4 regions of the Microbispora rosea genome follow, and region 4 is predicted to be linked to each of the others. Evidence: predicted binding sites of a transcription regulator. Region 4 holds the regulator's gene; each other region holds the start of a gene.
What was found. Region 4 encodes LexA, which represses DNA repair genes until DNA is damaged. Its sites were predicted from a motif close to TCGAACANNTGTTCGA; they were not measured.
Positions count from the first base shown of each region.

Region 1 (4,903 bases), on a different contig from region 4:
CGAGAACCTGCTGGTGCACGAGCTGCACCGCGGAGTCTTCGTCCGCAAGCTCGCCGCGGCCGACGTGGCGGACATCTACGCGATGCGCCGCATCCTGGAGACGGCGGGCGTACGGGCGGTCGTCACGGCCCCGCGGGAGGCCGTGGAGGAGGTGGGGCGCCATGTCGAGGAGGGGCGGGCGGCCGCGGAGAACGGCGACTGGGCGGCCGTCGGCACCGCCAACATGCGGTTCCACCGCGCGATCACCGCGCTGCTCGCCAGTCCCCGGGTGGACGAGACCATGGCGCGCCTGCTCGCCGAGCTGCGGCTGGCCTTCCACGTGATGGGCGAGCTCAGGACCTTCCACGAGCCCTACCTGGGGGACAACGCGCGCATCGCCACGCTGCTGAGCGACGGCGACCACGAGCGGGCCGAGCGGGAGCTGCTCGCGTACTTCGACATCGCGGAGGCCCAGCTCCTGGCGGCCTACGCGGAACACGCGGGCTGAGTCACGGGGCCGGTCCCGGCCCGCCCGCCGCACGCGCGGCACGGCGCGGGCGGGCCGTGCTCGGTCCCGGCGCCCGCGCCGGCGACGCCGATGCCGTCGGCACTCCGCTGTCCCGCGCGCCGGACAGGTGCCTCCTGTTCCGGCAGAACCGGACGCGGGGCCGCCGCGTCCTATGCATATGCGGACGCGGATTCTGGGTGTGACGGCGGCGCTGGCCGCGATGGCTCTGCCGGTGGCGTGCGCGTCGACCACCCCCCGCGATCTCGAGACCTGGAACGAGACCGACGCCGCGAACGCCACGGCCGCCGCGCGGGAGCGGCCGTCGCCCTCCTGCATGACCGGCTCGCCCACGCCGGAGCCGGACGAGGAGGGCGGGCGGGCGGGCGCATGGCGCGTCGCCCACTACGACTACCGTGACCGCGTCCGGGGCCTGGCCGTGACCCGCGAGGGGACCGTGTGGGCGGCCGGCGCGCGCGTGCCGGAGCCGTGCGGGCCCGAGACGAAGGCGCCGCTGGTGCTGCGCGGGGACGGCGGGCGGTGGCGCGAGGTTCCGGCCCCGCCGCTGACCGAGCCGCGCGCCGTGGCCGCCTCCTCCGACCGCGACGTGTGGCTGTTCGGCGAGAACGCCGCCGCGCGCTGGAACGGCCGGAGGTGGACCGCGGCGCCCGGTCCGGGTGCGGAGCCGCAGCGGGTGCACGCGGCGGCCTCCGGCGACGTCTGGGCGATCCTGAACGCGAACTTCCTGGACGGAGCAGGGGGAGCCGAGGGCGCCTGGGAGTCCCGGGCGGAGCTGCGGCACTGGGACGGCGCGGCCTGGCGAACGGCCCGGCCGCCGCTGGTGGCCAAGGGCCTGGACGGCCTGCCCGGCGGCGAGGTCTGGGTTGCCGGTTCAACCCGTGGCCGGGCCGCCGTCGCCCGCTGGAACGGCTGGTCCTGGAGCACGGTCCCGCTCCCCGCGGTCCCCGCGCTGCACCGCGGCCAGCTCTCCGAGCTCGTGGACGTCGCGGTGGACGGGTCGGGCAGGGTGGCGGCCGTCGGCTGGGTCGCGTGGGTCTGCGGCACCGAGGAGGAGGACGTGACCTACTGCGGCAGCACGCTGTTCCTGCGGCGGGAGAACGGACGGTGGAGCTACAGCCTGCCGTCCGAGCCCGAGCTCGATCCCCAGCTGCGGCTGGAGGCGGACGGCAAGGGCGGGTTCTGGCTGTTCTACGCGAAGAACGAGTGGAACACGTCGATTGGCCACCTGTCTGGCGGAAAGTGGACGTACAGGACGTTTCCGGCGGGTCCGCTCGGGCACACCCGGGTGGCGGCCGTCGCCGGCGAGCCGGGGACGGCGCGCGTCTGGGCGGCGGTGGTGGACGACACCGAACGAGAGGAGCCGCCCTACCGGGGCGGCGGGATCTGGCTCGGCGAGTGATCCGCGGGCGGGCGCGCTTCCTGGGATTTCGCACCCGGGAACGGGCCGTGCCGACTTGCGTTCACCGTCCTGGGAACGTATGTTCGAAGTAGCGGCGATTCTGCCCGAATCATCCGCCCGTCTTCCCCCGGGTGGCCACGAAGCCACAGGGAGAAGGAGTCTTGAGCAGACTTTACGGCGATCCGATCGAGGTGTGGGTCCGGGACGGACACCCTGCTCAGTTCGTCTGGCGTGACCGGCTCTACACCGTCCGCGAGATCCAGGACCACTGGGTGGTCGCCAGGGAATGGTGGAAGACCTCGGACGCCGATCCCGGCGAGCGGCGCTTCTGGCGAGTGGGAGCCGCGGCCGGCAAGGAGGTCGGGACCTATGAACTGCGCTTCGACACCGCCAGCGGCGGCTGGCTCCTGCTGAGGGCCTGGGACTGATGGGAACGCTCCAGCCACCCACGACGACCGGGGGACGGGCCGCTGGAGGACGGAACGCCGGACGGGCCGGGGGACGGACGGGGGTGCGCCTATGACGCACGCCTTCGCCCACCTGCACGTGGCGTCCGCCTTCTCGCTGCGGTACGGCACCGCGTTCCCGGCCGCCCTCGTCCGGCGGGCCGCCGAGCACGGCATGGACACGCTGGCGCTGACCGACCGCGACGGCCTCTACGGCGCGGTCAAGCACGTCATCGCCTGCCACGAGCAGGGCGTCCGCCCGATCGTCGGGGTCGATCTCGCCCTCGACGGCGCCTCTGCCACGCCGGGTTCTTCCGCGCCGGGTTCTTCCGGGCCGGGTTCTTCCACACCGGACGACCTGTTCGGCGGCGGCCTGCGGTCCGGCCGCGCGCCGCGGGGCCGCCACAGCGGACACGGGCACGGCCGGGGGACGGCGGCCGAGCCGGCGCGGGTCGTCGTGCTCGCGCGCTCGGACGGCTGGGCCTCGCTGTGCCGCCTGGTCACGGCCGCCCACCAGGCGGGGGAGCGCGGCGCGCCGTACGTCACGCCGGGGATGGTGGCCGAGCACGCGACCGGCCCGGACGGCGGGCCGCGGCTGACCGTGCTGCTCGGGCCCCGCTCCGGCGTCGGCCGCGCGGTGACCGAGCGGCGCGACGACCAGGCCAGGGCCCTGCTGGCCGCCTGGCGCGCGGTGGTCCCCGACCTGGTCGTGGAGGTGTCCGACCTGTACGGCTATCGCGACGCGAACACCGCCGCCCGCATGATCGGGCTGGCCGACTCGATGGGTGTGCCGGTCGTGCTGACCAACGCGGTCCGCTACCTGGACGCCGCCGACCACCAGGTGGGCAACGTGCTCGACGCGGCGCGCAAGCTGGTGCCCCTCGACGGGCGGCACCTCGACGACCCCACGGCCCACGCGTACCTGAAGGACGGCGCCGAGATGGCGCGGGTGGCCGCGCGGATCTGCGGCGGCGACACCGGCCGGGCCGAGCGGCTGCTGGCCGAGACGCGCCGCGTGGCCGGCCGGTGCGTGCTCGACCCCGTCGAGATCGCACCCCTGCTCGACCCCGAACGGCCCCGGCTCCACCTGCCGGAGGTCGGCGAGGATCCGGTGCCCCTGCTGCGGCGCCGCTGCGAGGAGGGGCTGGCCCGGCGGGGCCTGGAGCGCTCGGCCGAGGCCCGCGACCGGCTCGCCGCCGAACTCCACGTCATCGAGAAGAAGCGGCTGTCGGGCTACTTCACGTCCGTCGCCGGCATCACGGACATGATCCGGGCGATGGGCGTGCGGTGCGCGATCCGCGGCTCGGGGGCGGGCAGCCTGGTCAACTACCTGATCGGCATCGGCGAGGTGAACCCGCTCGAACACGGCCTGCTGATGGAGCGCTTCCTGTCGGAGGGCCGCAAGGGCCTGCCCGACATCGACATCGACGTGGAGTCGGCCCGCCGCCTCGACTGCTACCGCGCGATCCTCGACCGGTACGGCGAGGACCGGGTGGCCTGCGTGTCGATGATGGAGACCTACCGCGCCCGCAGCGCGATCAGGGACGTCGGCGCCGCGATGGGCCTGCCGCCGCACGAGATCGACGTCATCGCCAAGGCGTTCCCGCAGGTGCGGGCCAGGCAGATCAGGGCCGCGCTGTCCGACCTGCCGGAGCTGCGCGACAGCGGGCTGAACGACCGGTCGCTGGAGACCGTGTTCCGCCTGGCCGAGCGGCTCGACGGGCTGCCCCGGCACATCGCGCTGCATCCCTGCGGCGTGCTGATCGGCAACTCCACGCTGCGCGACCGCACGCCGGTCGAGCGCAGCCTGCTGGAGTTCCCGATGTCGCAGTTCGACAAGGACGACGTCGAGGAGGCGGGCCTGCTCAAGCTCGACGTGCTCGGCGTGCGCATGCAGTCGGCGCTCGCCTACGCCCTCCAGGAGGTCGAACGGGTCGAGAACCGGAAGATCGACCTGGACGCCGTCCCGCGCGACGACCGGGAGACCTACGACATGATCCGCCGCAGCCGCACGATCGGCTGCTTCCAGATCGAGTCGCCGGGGCAGCGCGAACTGGTCGCGAAGCTGGAGCCGCGCACGATGCACGACCTGATCGTGGACATCTCGCTGTTCCGCCCGGGACCGGTCAACTCCGACATGGTCACCCCCTACCTGGAGACCCGGCACGGCTTCCGCGAGGCGCGCTACCCGCACGAGTCGCTGCGCGACGCGCTCAGGGAGACCAACGGGGTGGTCGTCTTCCACGAGCAGGTCATGAAGGTCATCGACGTCATGACCGGGTCGGGGCTGTCGGAGGCCGACCGGGCCCGCCGCGCGCTCGGGACGCCGGAGGGCCGCGAGGCCGTACGCGCCTGGTTCGTGCCGCTCGCGAGGGAGAACGGCTACGCCCACGACGTCGTCGAGCGGGCGTGGAAGGTGCTCGACGCGTTCGGCGGGTTCGGGTTCTGCAAGGCGCACGCGGCGGCCTTCGCGCTGCCCACCTACCAGTCGGCCTGGCTGAAACGGCACCACACGGCCGCGTTCCTCGCGGGCGTGCTCACCCACGACCCCGG
Region 1 covers NZ_JBITJO010000016.1:93,257-98,159, reverse strand. Annotated here, with positions in the region: gene ACIBK1_RS38630 (GntR family transcriptional regulator) at 1-487, shown strand, start outside; gene ACIBK1_RS38625 (hypothetical protein) at 666-1,904, shown strand; gene ACIBK1_RS38620 (DUF6504 family protein) at 2,066-2,332, shown strand; gene ACIBK1_RS38615 (DNA polymerase III subunit alpha) at 2,424-4,903, shown strand, end outside.
Region 1: ACIBK1_RS38620 (DUF6504 family protein) is a predicted target of LexA. The motif match lies at 1,976-1,991, and genes of this name have one in related genera.

Region 2 (4,903 bases), on a different contig from region 4:
GGCGCCAGGCCCGTGCCGCCGCCCCGGCGCCGCCCCGGCGGCCGTAGCGCCCGTATCCGCAGGCAGGTGCTCGACGCGGTGCTCGCCGAGCTCGGGGAGCACGGTTATGACGGGCTCACCGTCGACTCCGTCGCCGCCCGCTCGGGTGTGCACCGCGCGACGGTCTACCGGCGCTGGGGAGACGTCGGCGGCCTGCTCGCCGACGTCCTGGACGCGGCGGGCGACGACGCCTGGCAGCCCCCGGACACCGGTTCCCTGGAGGGCGACCTGGCGGCACTGAACCGCGAGATCCAGGACGCGCTCACCGCACAGCCGCCGATCGTGGCGGCCCTGATCGCCGCCTCGTTCCGCTCCGAGCAGGCCGACCACGCCCAACGGCGGCTCTGGGAGGACCGGTACGCCCGGTGCGAGGTCATCGTCCGCCGGGCCGTCGAGCGCGCCGAACTCCCGCTGGGCACGGACGCCCGGCGGCTGCTCATCGCCGCTACCGCACCCGTCTATCACCAGTTGGTGCTTCTCCGCACGCCGCCCGGCCCGGACCTGCCCGGCCAGGCGGCCAGAACCGCCGCTCTCGCCGCATCCGCCGGCGCCTTCGCCGTGCCGCCACCGGCCGGTGACACCTGACCGGCCCCGTCCGCTCCGCGGCCGAGCAGAAGCGCCCCACGCACCTACCGCCTACCGTCAGCGCCCGCCTACCCCCGACGCCGACGCCCGCCTACCGCCGCCGGCTGCCTACCCCCGACGGCTGCTTACCGCCGGCGGTCGCCTAAAGGAGCGTGAGCTGTTCGGGCGGCGCGGCCGGTGCGGTCGCGGGAGCCGGCCGCTCACCGGGCCGTTGCCCGGCACGAGTGCCGCGCGTCCCCGCTGCGGCGCCGCGACGTGCCCCTGCCGCGGCGTCGCCACGCGCTTCTGACGCGCGATCGCCGCGCGAGGCCGACCGGCCGATGCCGTACTTCCGGGCGAGCTCGCGCACGGCATGGCCGATCCGTTCCTGGTACGCCTTGGGCGCGTAGGCGCCCCGGCCGTACAACTCCAGATAGCGGGGGACGAGCCGGGGGTGCTCGTGCGACAGCCAGGCCATGAACCACTCGCGCGCACCCGGCCGCAGGTGGAGCACGATCGGCGTGACGTGCGTCGCGCCGGTCTCGGCGATGTGGCGCACGGTGGTCTCCAGCGCCTGCGGGGAGTCGCACAGATAGGGGAGGATCGGCGCCATGAGCACCCCGCAGGGGATGCCGTGCTCGTTCAGCGTGGCGCACACCTCCAGCCGTTTGCGTGGCGAGGGGGTGCCCGGCTCGACGGCCCGCCACAGCGACTCGTCGGTGAACCCGATCGAGACGGCCGTGCTGACGTCGGTCACCTCTGCCGCCTCGGCGAGCAGCCCGAGGTCGCGCAGGATCAGTGAGCCCTTGGTGAGGATCGAGAACGGGTTGCGGGCGTCCCGCAGGGCCGCGAGGATGCCCGGCATCAGCCGGTAGCGGCCCTCGGCCCGCTGGTAGCAGTCGACGTTGGTCCCCATGGCGATGGGGTGCCCGCCCCACCGTGGCGCCGCCAGTTCCCTGCGTACGAGGTCGGGGGCGTTGACCTTCACGACGATCTTCGAGTCGAAGTCCCGCCCGGAGTCCAGGTCGAGGTATTCGTGCGTCCTGCGGGCGAAGCAGTACGTGCACGCGTGGGTGCAGCCGCGGTAGGGATTGATCGTCCACTCGAACGGAACCCGGCTGGCCGACGGGACCCGGTTGATGACCGACCGCGCGTGGATCTCGTAGAAGGTGACGCCTCGGAACTCCGGGGTGTCGAAGGTGCGGGCCACGGCCGACCGGGCGAACAGGGGAGTCGTCTCTCCCTGCGCGCCTTCCCCCGTTTCGAGCCGCAGCCCGTCCCACCGCACCCTCCGATTAGAACAGAGGTTCGATGGAGATCGCAACATGCAACGCGTCGTAAATAGCGGCCCTCGAAACGGCTAACGATCTTCATCGTTGGGCAGAACGTCGGCACATACCTTGCGTTCTGGGAGAGTTGCGCGATGGCCTGGTCGCAGGACGAAGAGCGGATGCTGGCGATGATCGAGCGGCACCTCACCGACGAGGACCCGAAGCTTGCGGCCAGGCTGGAGTCGTTCAACCACCGTGCGGAGCATGGACGGCAGGGGCGGGGCGCGGGCCGTCGCCGGCCGGGCCGTTCCACCGTGATCATCGCGGTGAGCTGGCTGCTCATCGCCACCTTGATCGCGACCCTGCTGGTCATGGCCCTGCGGCACGACGCCGCCGCTCTCCCGGTCTAGCGGGGGCCCGGAGCTTTCCCCGCCGAGCGGAGCCAGTACCGCGCGAGAATCGCGCGTCCCCTCGGCGGCCACGCCGGGCACAGCCGGTGACGCACCCGTCATCCGCCGGCGCGGCCGGGCTCGCTCCGGACGGAGGGTGCGGTCTCGGCCAGCCGCTCGGCGAGGAAACGCTGTTCCGGCTCGGTCTGCGCGAGGTCGAGCGCCCGGCCGTACGCGTCGTGAGCCTCGGCGTCGCGGCCGGCGCGACGCAGGAGCTCGGCGCGGGTGGAGTGGAAGTAGCGGTAGTTGCCCAGGTCGAGGCGGTCGAGGACGGCCAGGCCCGCCTCGGGCCCGTCGATCTCGGCCACGGCGATGGCCCGGTTCATCTCGGCGATCGGCGAGCGGGTCTGCCGGGCGAGCGTCTGGTACAGCGCGGCGATCTGCCGCCAGTCGCGTGGTTCCTGGAGGTGGAGGTCGGCGATGGCCCCTTGGACCAGGTAGGGGCCTGAGCGCCCTCGTGCCATGGCCCGCCGCAGCAGCGCCCGGCCCTCGTCGATCTGCCGTATGTCCCACAGGGAGCGGTCCTGGTCGTCGAGGGGGACGATCCGTCCGTCGCGCAGGCGGGCCCCCTTGCGCGCGTCGTGCAGCAGCATCAGCGCCAGCAGCGCGAGGACCTCGGGTTCGTCCGGCATCAGGTCGGCGAGCGCCCGGCCGAGGTGGATCGCCTCCGCGGTGAGGTCGACGCGGCCGCCGCCCCAGCCCTGGTTGAAGATCAGGTAGACCACGGCGAGGACGGCCGCCAGCCGGTCGGGCAGCTGGTGATCGGGCGGTACGGCGAACGGGATGCCCGCGTCGCGGATCTTGTGTTTGGCCCTGGTGAGTCGCTTGCTCATGGTCTCGAACGGAACGAGGAACGCCAGCGCGATCTCGTCGGTGGACAGGCCGCCGAGGGTGCGCAGGGTGAGCGCCACCTGCGCGTCGAGGGCCAGCGCCGGGTGACAGCAGGTGAAGACGAGCTCCAGACGCTCGTCCGGGATGGTGGCGGCGTCGTCCATGAGTGCCTCCGGCGGCTGTGGCCCGGTCTCGGTGTCGCGGATGAGCAGCTTCGTCTTGCCGGCCAGGACCTGCCGCCGGCGCAGGTCGTCGATGGCGCGGTTGCGCGCGGTCGTGACGAGCCAGCCGGTGGGATTGGCCGGTTCCCCGTCGCCCGGCCAGCGTTCGGCGGCGGCGGCGAACGCTTCCGCGGCCGCGTCCTCGGCCAGCTCGATGTCGCCGAGGATCCCGACCAGGGTCGCCAGCACGCGCCCCCACTGGTCGCGGAAGACGGCGTCAAGCGCCACGGAGGCGCCCGTCGAGGATGGGCCGCACCTCGATCGCGGTGCCGGGCCTGGTCGTCCCCAGCAGTTCCCGGGCGGTGGCGAGCGCCCCGTCGAGGTCGTCGGCCTCGATCAGGATCAGGCCGGCGAGGTACTCCTTGCTGTCGATGAACGGCCCGTCGGTCAGCAGCACCCGTCCTTCGTCGTTGCGCAGCGTCGTCGCCGACCCGTCGGCGTGGAGCCGCGCCCAGCCGGTGACCTCCGGCCGGTCGAGCATGGTGGCGAGAGCACCCGGGATCGGGCGCGCCGCCCGGTCCGTGTCCTCCGCCGGGTTGTAGGCCAGCAATGCATACTGCATGAGTCCTCCAGTCACGGGTCGGTGCCGCGTCAAGTATCAGACGAACGGCGCCGCCGTGGACGGACAGCGACCGCCGGCCGATTTTTTCCATCGGGGGTGTCCGTCCGGCGCTCGGCCGTTCGTCACTGCTGCGGAACCGTCCGGCGGATCCGCCCGGCGGACGGCAAGGCAGAGCCCGCAGGGACCCGCAGCAACTCGCGGGAACCCGGAGAACGAGGAGAACCGATGACCACCGAACTCACGCCCAGCACCGGCACCGCCCGCATCGAGCGCACTTACGACGCTCCGGCGGAGCTCGTCTGGGAGCTGTTGACCACCGCCGCCGGCCTGGAGGAGTGGTGGGTCCCCGACGGGTTCGACATCCGGGTGAGCGAGCTCGACCTGCGGCCCGGCGGCCGGCTGCGGTACACCATGACCGCGACCTCGCCGGAACAGGTCGCGTTCGTGCGGGACACCGGCAACGCGCTGTCCACCGAGTTCCACAAGACGTTCACCGAGGTCGCGCCGCCGGCCCGCCTCGCCTACCTGTCGCCGATCGACTTCGTGCCCGGCCACGAGCCGTACGAGCACCTGACGACCATCGACATCGAGCCCGCCGGTGACCGCACGAACCTGGTCATGACGCTCGACCCCCTCCACGACGAGGCCTGGACGCGACAGCACCGCGCCCATCGTGGCAACGAGCTGGACAACCTCGAGGCGGCGATCAGGCGGCGCACGCTCTGACCGCACGCGCCCGGGCCGCGTACGAGACGCGGCGTGCCACGGTCACGGTGACGCCCAGATCCGGGTGACGGCTGGGTCCGGCGGGCGCCTGTCGCGCTCGGCGCCAGGCTCGCCCCGCCTCGGCCTCAGGACAGGGACTTGAGGAAGTGCGCGACGACCGGGGCGGCCACCTCGCCGCCCATGCCGCCCGCCTCCACGACGACGGCGAAGGCCAGGTCGCCGCGGAAGCCCATGAACCAG
Region 2 covers NZ_JBITJO010000009.1:279,618-284,520, forward strand. Annotated here, with positions in the region: gene ACIBK1_RS31935 (TetR/AcrR family transcriptional regulator) at 1-624, shown strand, start outside; gene ACIBK1_RS31940 (Rv2578c family radical SAM protein) at 767-1,891, opposite strand; gene ACIBK1_RS31945 (DUF3040 domain-containing protein) at 2,027-2,284, shown strand; gene ACIBK1_RS31950 (RNA polymerase sigma factor) at 2,383-3,603, opposite strand; gene ACIBK1_RS31955 (YciI family protein) at 3,593-3,937, opposite strand; gene ACIBK1_RS31960 (SRPBCC domain-containing protein) at 4,163-4,663, shown strand; gene ACIBK1_RS31965 (penicillin-binding transpeptidase domain-containing protein) at 4,789-4,903, opposite strand, start outside.
Region 2: ACIBK1_RS31940 (Rv2578c family radical SAM protein) is a predicted target of LexA. The motif match lies at 1,900-1,915, and genes of this name have one in related genera.

Region 3 (4,903 bases), on a different contig from region 4:
ACAAGGACGCACAATCAAGTGAGAAGAGACATAGAAAGCCGGGGGCCACACGATGCCGTCTGACTACGCCAAGTCGCTGGGCGCGCGCCTGCGCGCCATCCGGACCCAGCAGGGGCTGTCCCTGCACGGTGTGGAAGAGAAGTCCCGTGGACGGTGGAAGGCCGTCGTCGTGGGCTCCTATGAGCGGGGCGACCGCGCGGTGACCGTGCAGAAGCTCGCCGAGCTCGCGGATTTCTACGGAGTGCCGGTGTCGGAGCTTCTTCCGGGCGGAGCCGCCCCCAGTCCGCTTGCGCCCGCTCCCAAGTTGGTCATCGACCTGGAGCGCCTGTCGCAGTTGCCCAAGGACAAGGCCGGTCCGCTTGCCCGTTACGCCGCCACCATCCAGAGCCAGCGGGGCGACTACAACGGCAAGGTGTTGTCCATCCGGCAGGAGGACCTGCGCTCGCTCGCGGTCATCTATGACAAGTCGCCGGTCGAGCTGACCGAGGAGTTCATCCACTGGGGCGTGCTCGACGCGGAGGCCCGCCGCGCCGTCGAGTCCTTCTGACCTCCCGCCCGGTCCGTACGCGCTCCCGTGACGATGTCCGGCTTCTCGGGCACGGGCCGTGTCCGACGGGCCAAGTTCTGCCGCGTGTGGCCCGGGCGGCGCGTCGGCGCCGGCCACCGGACACACCGTCGTCACGGGCGGCCCCTCCGCAACGGGGAGCCGCCGGTACGACTGATTCCCGCCCTGCGGGGATAGGCAGGACATGACGTTTTACGTGGGCTCCGAGGTGGGCAGGCTTCGCCGGGTTCTGGTGGACATACCCGAACTCGCGCTCAAGCGGCTCACCCCGGGCAACAAGGACGGCCTGCTGTTCGACGACGTGCTGTGGGTGCAGCGCGCACTGGAGGAGCACCGGGAGTGGTGCGAGGTGCTCGCCGGGCGCGGCGTCGAAGTGCACCACCTCGGCGACCTCCTGCGCGAGGTGATCGAGATCCCCGACGCGCGCAAGCACATCCTCGACGGCAGCGTCGACGAGCACTGGTTCGGCCCGCTGGCCGCCGACGCGATCCGCAACACGCTCGACGCGCTCGACGCGGACGCGCTCGCGCCGCTGCTGACCGGCGGGATCACCAAACGCGAGATCCTTGAGCTGGGCTGCGACCCGGGCTCCATCGCCTTCCACACGCTCGGCGTGGACGACTTCGTTCTCCCGCCGCTGCCCAACCACCTGTTCGCCCGCGACACCTCCTGCTGGGTGTACGACGGGGTCTCGATCAATCCGATGCGCAAGAAGGCGCGCAGGCGGGAGACCGTCAACTACGAGGCGGTCTACCGGTGGCACCCGCTGTTCGCCTCGGGGTACGGCAACCCGGACGGCGGCGGGTTCAACGTCTGGTACGAGGGCGTGCGCATGGCCCCGGCCACCGTCGAGGGCGGCGACGTCCTGGTGCTCGGCGACGGCGTCGTGCTCGTCGGGGTGAGCGAGCGCACCCAGCCGCAGGCCGTGGAGATGCTGGCGACCAACCTGTTCCGGGCGGGCTCGGCGACCCGCATCGTGGCGCTCGACCTGCCCAAGACCCGTGCGTTCATGCACCTCGACACCGTGATGACCAACGTCGACGTGGGCGTGTTCACCAAGTACGCCGGGCTCGGCATGCTGCCGTCCTACACGGTGGAGCCGGGCGACACCGACAAGGAGCTGAAGGTCACCGACCACCCGCCGGAGGACATGCACAAGGCGATCGCCCGGGCCCTCGGCCTCGACGACATCAAGGTCCTCACGCCGACGCAGGACGTGCACGCGGCCGAGCGCGAGCAGTGGGACGACGGCTGCAACGTGCTGGCGCTCGAACCCGGCGTGGTCGTGGCCTACGAGCGCAACACCACGACCAACAACCACCTGCGCAGGCACGGCATCGAGGTCATCACCATCCGGGGCAGCGAGCTCGGCCGCGGACGCGGCGGGCCGCGGTGCATGAGCTGCCCCCTGGAGCGCGACCCCGTCTGACCTCCGCCACGATCATGCCGGCCGCGATGTGACCACAGCCTGAGTCGCTCTGTCTCCCCCGCGGTTTGCAGGAGGGAGCCGATCTCATCCAGCCCATCGATCACCGCGATGACCTGGTAGGCCTCCACCAGCGCCACGGCCGTCGGCTCCTGCCGGCCCACCGGTCCGGCTCGATCACCGGTGCGGCGCACGGCCCAGGATGCGGCGTCAGCCGGCCATGGGCTCAGCCGGCCATGGGCAGGGTGGGGCGGCCGGGCAGGCCGAGGATCGATTCGACCTCGCCGACGAACCTGTCCGCCTCCGCTATGATTTCCTCCGCGTCGTTCTGCGTGACGGCTCGGACCATGCCGGCCTCGGCCGCCGCGCGCTTGGTCGCGCTCACCGCGAAATAGGCCGCCCAGTCCGCGAGCTTGGGCTCGGCCTCGGGGAGCAGCTCCCAGGCGCTGCGCAGCCGCCGCCTGCGGCCGTCCATCGGCCGCGGACGGGCCGCGAGGATCCCGGCGGCCGCACGGAGGGCCGCCAGGTGGGCCGACACGTAGCGGTCCGCTGGAGTGGGCCCGACGGTGGCGTCCGCGAGGCATGCCCTGGCGTCCGCGAGGTGTGCCAGAACCGCCTGCGAGAGCCGAGGCCCGCTCTTCTGATCGTCCTTCTGCTCAGTCATGCCCGCCTCCTTGAGTCGTGGCACTCCGGCGAAGGTCGCCGGTGACTTCACAGTCGCAGACCGCACCGACAATTTCGCCGGCCGGGAGATCCCGACCGCTCGAGATCACCCGGCGCTTTCTCAGCCTCCCGCGGGCGGCCGGACGAGGAGCTTCCCCTCTCCCCGTCCGGCCCACGCCGCGGGCCGTGCCGCATCCGTCTCCGCCGACGACGAAGGCACGAATCCGACGGGGTGGGCGCGAGCCGCGAGTCCCACGCCCACTCCATCGAACATAGATTCGATCATGCCCCCTGTCAAGGCTGTCAACGAATACATGTTCGAGGACCGCGTTCGAAACGCGGGGCCGGAGACGACGGAGGGGCCCCGAGCGACCGTTTCGCTCGAGGCCCCTCCGGGTGGGGAGCTAGCGCCTGAAGGCGCCCCTGACGTGCACCGGGACGCCCTTGCCGAGCATGCCCGGCAGCATCTCGGCCACGTTCATGGGCAGCCGCACGCAGCCGTGCGACGCCGGGTAGAGCGGCACCGACAGCGCGCCGTGGAGCGCGATGCCGCCGTTGAAGAAGATGGGGTTGTAGAGCTGCCCGAGGTAGGACCGGTGCCAGCCCTTGACCCGCCAGGTGGTCTTGTAGTCGCCGGTCGGCGTGCGGGCGCTGCCGGAGAACCGCTGCCGCTTGCCGTTCCAGGTGGCGTACTCGGTGTAGGGGATGCCGCTGCCGCTGGAGATGTGGCTGATCAGCACCGGCGCGCCACCCCGGTACAGAACCATCACCTGCTTGGTCAGGTTCACCTCGACGCGGGTCGCCTTGCCCCTGGGCACCAGGACCTTGGGCGCCCGGGGGTTCTCCAGCGCCCTCCAGGTGCGGGCGGCGACCGTGCTGGTCGGCGTGATCCCCTGCACCTTCTGGAATGCCCAGACCGCCGTCAGCGTGGCCCCGCCGTATCGGCCGTCGACGCTGCCGGGCACGTACCCGAGCTCCTTGAGCCGGGCCTGCAGCGCCTTCACGGCGGAGCCCTTGACGCCGAGCTTGAGCGTCTTGCCCGGCGCGGTGAACGCCGGATAACCGGTGGCGCGGGCGGGGACAGCCCCTCGCGCCGTGAGCGCCGGGAGCGCCGAGGACGCCGGGAGCGCCGGGAGCGCCGGGAGCGCCGGGAGCGCGGTCCCCGTGGTCACGACCCCCACCGGCACGGCGGTGCGCGCCTGCGCCGTGCCGGCGACGCCGGTGGCCGCGAAGGCCGTCGCGAACGTCGCGGCCCCGACCGCGACGAGCAGTCGCCGTCGACCCCTCATCATGACCAACCCCCTCATAAGCCCGTTTCTCGATCAAAGGACTCACCTTACGGACTGATTGTGAGCCGCGTGATCGTAAGTGGCCATAATCGGCCGCGTATGTCCTGGCAATCCGTTTAGAGTGACCAGGTGGCAGAAAAGTTGCATCCGAACGTCGTCCGGGTTCAGGAGGCCCTGCGGGCTCACGCGGTGACGGGCGAGGTCGTCGTGCTCGACGAGGCCGCGCCGACGGCCGCCACGGCGGCGGCCCAGCTCGGCTGCGAGGTCGGCGCGATCGCCAACAGCCTGATCTTCGACGCGGACGGCGCGCCGCTGCTGGTGCTGACCAGCGGCGCCCACCGCGTGAACACCGATCTGATCGCGCGGCTCGTGGGCGCGGCGAAGGTGCGGCGGGCCACGCCGGAGTTCGTCCGCGAGCACACCGGGCAGCCCATCGGCGGCGTCGCCCCGATCGGGCACCCCGCGCCCGTACGGACGCTGGTGGACACCTGGCTGAGCAAGCACCACGTCGTCTGGGCCGCGGCCGGGCACCCCCACACCGTCTTCCCCGCGTCCTACGACGAGCTGCTGCGCATCACGGGGGGCACGCCCGCAGAGGTGGAGTGACACCTGCCGGACCGGTCCGGCGTCGTTTTGCTAGTGTGCGACGAGTGATCCGACTGCTACGGGTGGGGCCTGACGAGTTCAGGGCTGTGCTGGACACCGTGCTGGACATTTACACGGTCGCCATGCGCCCGCCGTCGGACCAGCTGGCGGGCCGCATGGCGATCATGCGCAACCACGCCACCTACCCCGACTTCGACTGCGTGCTCGCGGAGGACACGCAGACCTCCGCCATCGCCGGCTTCGCGTACGGCTTCCACGGCGGCCAGGGGCAGTGGTGGCACGACGTCGTGCGCGGGGCGCTGCAGGACCGGGCCGGGCCGGTGGTGGCGAACGACTGGTTCGGCGACGCCCTGG
Region 3 covers NZ_JBITJO010000006.1:268,981-273,883, forward strand. Annotated here, with positions in the region: gene bldD (transcriptional regulator BldD) at 53-547, shown strand; gene ACIBK1_RS26065 (arginine deiminase) at 750-1,994, shown strand; gene ACIBK1_RS26070 (SAV_6107 family HEPN domain-containing protein) at 2,218-2,655, opposite strand; gene ACIBK1_RS26075 (L,D-transpeptidase family protein) at 3,059-3,946, opposite strand; gene ACIBK1_RS26080 (YbaK/EbsC family protein) at 4,073-4,549, shown strand; gene ACIBK1_RS26085 (GNAT family N-acetyltransferase) at 4,594-4,903, shown strand, end outside.
Region 3: ACIBK1_RS26070 (SAV_6107 family HEPN domain-containing protein) is a predicted target of LexA. The motif match lies at 2,921-2,936, and genes of this name have one in related genera.

Region 4 (4,903 bases):
CTCGGGCGTTCCCGAGTCGACCTGGATCAGCAACTGGAAGTCACTGGCCCAGCACTACGCGGGCAACACCACCGTCATCGGGGCCGACCTGCACAACGAGCCGCACGCCGACGGCACCAACCCGAACGCGACCGGCTCCTGCTGGGGCTGCGGCGACGAGTCGCGCGACTGGCGCCTGGCGGCCGAGCGCGCCGGCAACGCCATCCTGTCCGTGCAGCCCAACTGGCTGATCTTCGTGGAGGGCGTGAGCTGCCCGAGCGGCGGCCTGTCCAACGTCTGGGACAACGACACCAGCAACGACGAGGACTGCGGCTGGTGGGGCGGCAACCTCACCAAGGCCGGGCAGTACCCGGTGCGGCTCAACGTGGCCAACCGTCTCGTCTACTCGCCCCACGAGTACGCCACCTCGGTCTTCCACCAGACATGGTTCGACGACCCGTCGTACCCGGCCAACATGCCGGCCATCTGGGACAAGTACTGGGGCTACCTGTACAAGCAGAACATCGCGCCGATCATGGTGGGCGAGTTCGGCACCACGCTGGCCAGCAACATCGACAAGGTCTGGCTCCAGGAGCTCATGAAGTACATGGGCAGCGGGGTGAACGGCATGTCGTTCACCTACTGGTCGTGGAACCCCAACTCGGGTGACACGGGCGGCATCCTGAAGGACGACTGGGCGACGGTCGACCAGGCCAAGCAGAGCATCATCTCGCCTTACCTGATCCCGCCGACGGGCGGCGGCAACCCCACGCCGCCGGTGTCGCCGTCGGCCTCGCCCTCACCGAGGGTTTCCCCGTCGGTCTCACCGTCACCCTCTCCGTCGGCCTCGCCGAGGGTGTCCCCGTCGCCCTCTCCCTCCGCGTCGCCGTCGGCGTCTCCTTCGTCGCCGGGCGGGAAGACCTGCACCGCCACCTACAAGGTCGCCAACCAGTACCCCGGCGGCTTCCAGGGTGAGGTCACGGTCAACGCGGGTTCCTCGGCCATCTCGGGCTGGACCGTGAAGTGGGCCTTCCCGAACGGCCAGAGCATCAGCCAGCTCTGGAACGGCACGCTCAGCGCGAGCGGGTCGAACGTCACGGTGACGAACATGTCCTACAACGGCACGCTGGCCGCCGGGGCCTCGACCATGTTCGGCTTCAACGGCAGCTGGTCCGGCAGCAACGGCGTTCCGTCCACGGTGACCTGCACGGCGAGCTGAGCGGGCGCCTCACGTCAGTGCGGCGGCGATCCTGGACAGGATCTCCTCCAGGATCGCCGCCGACGTCGCGAAGTTGAGGCGGGCGAAGGTGTCGCCGCCTCCGTAGTTCGGGCCCGGGTTGAGTTTGACCCGGGCCTCCCGCTCAAGGAAGTGCGCCGCGCCGGGCACGCCGAAGTCGAGCCAGGCGAGATAGGTGGCTTCGGGCATGCGGTACCCCACCGAGGGGAGCCGCTCGGCGATGCGCCTGCGGTTGCGGTCCAGGATCGCCAGCACCTCCTCGAGCCACGCGTCGCCGTGCCGCCACGCCGCGACCGTGGCCTCCACACCGAGAACGCTGGGCGCCCCGTAGATGTGGGCGGGCTGGCGGCCGAGCGTGGCCCTGGCGTCCTTCGCGCCGATGTGGGCCACCGAGCAGTGCAGTCCGCCCATGTTGAAGGCCTTGCTGGCGGAGGTCAGCGTGACCGTGCGCTCCGGCAGGATCGTGGCGAACGGGATGTGCCGGGCAGGGGCGTACGTCAGGTCGGCGTGGATCTCGTCGGAGATCACCAGAGTGCCGTGCCGGTCGGCGTACGTCGCGATGGCCTCGAGCTCCTCACGGGTGAACGAACGGCCCGACGGGTTCTGCGGGTTGACCAGCAGGAGCACCCGGACGGGCTCACCGGGCACCTCGAACCTGCCGTCGGCCGTCAGCGGCATGGGCACCAGGCGGCGGTTCATCGCGGTGATCGTGGTGAGGAAGGGGTCGTAGGCCGGAACGTGCAGCGCCACCGCGTCGCCGGGGTCGGTCATGACGTGCAGCAGCACCTGGAGGGCCTGGTTGAGGTCGGTGTAGGACCGCACGTGTGCCGGATCGGCTCGCCAGCCGTACCGCGTCTCCATGCGCTCGGCGAACGCCTCCGCCAGGGGCCCGGCGGTGGGCTCCTCCAGCCAGGCGGGATAGCCGAGGTCTGTGGCGGCACGTCTCGCGATCGCCTCCGTGACCGCCTCGGGCACGGGGAAGTCCATGTCGGCGACCCAGGCGGGGATGACGCCGGACGCGGCGCGGGCCCATTTGATTCCGTCACGACGGCGGGCCGCATCCAGAGACAGTGAGTCGAGTTTCACCCGACTCACCCTAATTGCCGGTAAGTGACCGCCTGGAAGGCGGCCGCCGCGCCCCGCGGTGCCTCGTGCCGCGGGGCGCCGGCGCGGCTACAGCTTGCGCAGGACCGCCGTGACCTTGCCGAGCACGGTGGCCTCGTCGCCCGGGATCGGCTCGTAGTTGGGGTTGTGCGGCACCAGCCACACGTGCCCGTCCTTGCGCTTGAACGTCTTCACGGTGGCCTCGCCGTCGATCATCGCGGCCACGATGTCGCCGTTGTCGGCGACCGGCTGTTGCCGCACCACAACCCAGTCGCCGTCGGCGATGGCGGCCTCGATCATCGAGTCGCCGGAGACCTGGAGCAGGAACAGCGTGCCCTCGCCCACGAGCTGCTTGGGCAGCGCGAACACGTCCTCGATGCTCTGCTCGGCGAGGATGGGGCCACCGGCGGCGATGCGGCCGACCAGCGGCACGTAGGCCGCGGTGGGCCGGTTGAACCCGGCCTCCTCCTCGGAGGTGGCGTCCGGGTCCACCCACAGCACCGGCTCGCCCGGCAGCCGGACCTCCAGGGCCCGGGGCCGATGGGGATCACGCCGGAGGTAGCCCTTACGCTGGAGCGCCGTGAGCTGGTGCGACACGCTGGAGGTGCTGGTCAGCTGGACCGCTTCCCCGATCTCCCGCATGGACGGCGGATAGCCGCGCTGCTGGACCGAGTCGCGGATGACCTCGAGGATCTTCCGCTGCCTGGGGGTGAGGCCAAGCGAGTCGCGCCTGCGAACCGCGAGGTCGCTGACGCCATCCGCTTGCTCACTTCGGTCACTCACGATGCCACCTCTCAATCCGTGTTCCTCATGTCGCACAGAGCGACCGTACCGCGATTCAAGATCACCGTCAAACAATTGTTCGATATCCAGCGAAATCGCCGATCTCGCCGTCCACCTCATCGTACGGGAGTTCGATCGATCCCGTGTTCGATTTACCCGATCTTCTCTGGCCGCCGTACGCCCAGGTCAGAAGCCGTACGGAAATCGGCCCGGGAAAGGCGCGCAAAGGGCCTGTTCCGCAACGGCCGGGGCAGTTGATGCGGCCGTGACAGGAGGCGCGACACGCGCGCCGAGCAGGAACTTCCACGCCCGCGGCCGGTTCGACTTGCGTTCAAGGTCGGGCGCTCCTACGGTTGGACCACAACATCTAGTAGTCACATCGGTGTAAGTTCACCACACCTTGTGTTCCGGGATGTGCGTTCAGGGAGGCGATGAAGTGCACTGTCCGTTCTGTCGCCACCCGGACACCCGGGTCGTCGACAGCCGTGCGGCCGAGGACGGGTCGGCGATCCGCCGCCGGCGCACCTGTCCCGAGTGCGGGCGCAGATTCACCACGCAGGAGACCGTACTGCTGATGGTGAGCAAGCGCAGCGGGGTCACCGAGCCGTTCTCCCGGGAGAAGGTCATCGCCGGCGTACGGCGGGCCTGTCAGGGACGCCCGGTAAGCGAGGACTCCCTCGCCCAGCTCGGGCAGCGCGTCGAGGAGAGCATCCGGGGCACCGGCGCGGCCGAGATCGCCTCGCACGAGGTGGGCCTGGCCATCCTGGGCCCGCTCCGCGACCTCGACGAGGTGGCCTACCTGCGCTTCGCGTCGGTCTACCGCAGCTTCGAGACGCTGGCGGACTTCGAGGCGGAGATCGAGCGGCTCCGCGCGGCCCACAGCACGGTCGGCGAGGAGTAGGCGCCTTCCGGGGGACCGGGACGAGGCGGGCGGCGGCGCGCGACGGCGCGGCGCGACGATGTGGTTATAACGAGCGTGGTCGGAGAAGGGGCTCCATCGGGCCCTGGGAGGGGGAAGTCATGACGGAGACCGTGAGCGGCACCGTGTCGGGTGTGGGGGGCAGGCCGGGCAAGCGCCCGCGCAAGGGCCTGAAGATGAAGCGCATCTTCACCACCCCGGGGGTGCACCCGTACGACGAGGTCCGCTGGGAGCGGCGCGACGTCGTGATGACGAACTGGCGGGACGGCTCGGTCAACTTCGAGCAGCACGGCGTGGAGTTCCCCGACTTCTGGTCGGTCAACGCGGCCAACATCGTCACCACCAAGTACTTCCGCGGGGCGGTGGGCACCCCGCAGCGCGAGTCGAGCCTCAAGCAGCTCGTCGACCGGGTCGTGGGCGTCTACACCAGGACCGGCGTCGAGAACGGCTACTTCGCCTCCGAGGAGGACGCGGAGATCTTCGACCACGAGCTCAAGCACGCGCTGATCCACCAGACCTTCAGCTTCAACTCCCCGGTGTGGTTCAACGTCGGCACCCGCTCCCCCCAGCAGGTGAGCGCCTGCTTCATCCTGGCCGTGGACGACACGATGGAGTCGATCCTCGACTGGTACAAGGAAGAGGGTGTGATCTTCAAGGGCGGCTCCGGCTCCGGGGTCAACCTCTCCCGCATCCGCTCGTCCAAGGAGCTGCTGTCCAGCGGTGGCACGGCCAGCGGCCCGGTCTCCTTCATGCGCGGCGCCGACGCCTCCGCCGGCACCATCAAGTCGGGCGGCGCGACCCGCAGGGCGGCCAAGATGGTCGTCCTCGACGTGGACCACCCCGACATCGAGGAGTTCATCGAGACCAAGGCGCGCGAGGAG
Region 4 covers NZ_JBITJO010000002.1:1,007,785-1,012,687, reverse strand. Annotated here, with positions in the region: gene ACIBK1_RS11935 (cellulase family glycosylhydrolase) at 1-1,198, shown strand, start outside; gene ACIBK1_RS11930 (MalY/PatB family protein) at 1,208-2,302, opposite strand; gene lexA (transcriptional repressor LexA) at 2,390-3,106, opposite strand; gene nrdR (transcriptional regulator NrdR) at 3,540-4,004, shown strand; gene ACIBK1_RS11915 (vitamin B12-dependent ribonucleotide reductase) at 4,124-4,903, shown strand, end outside.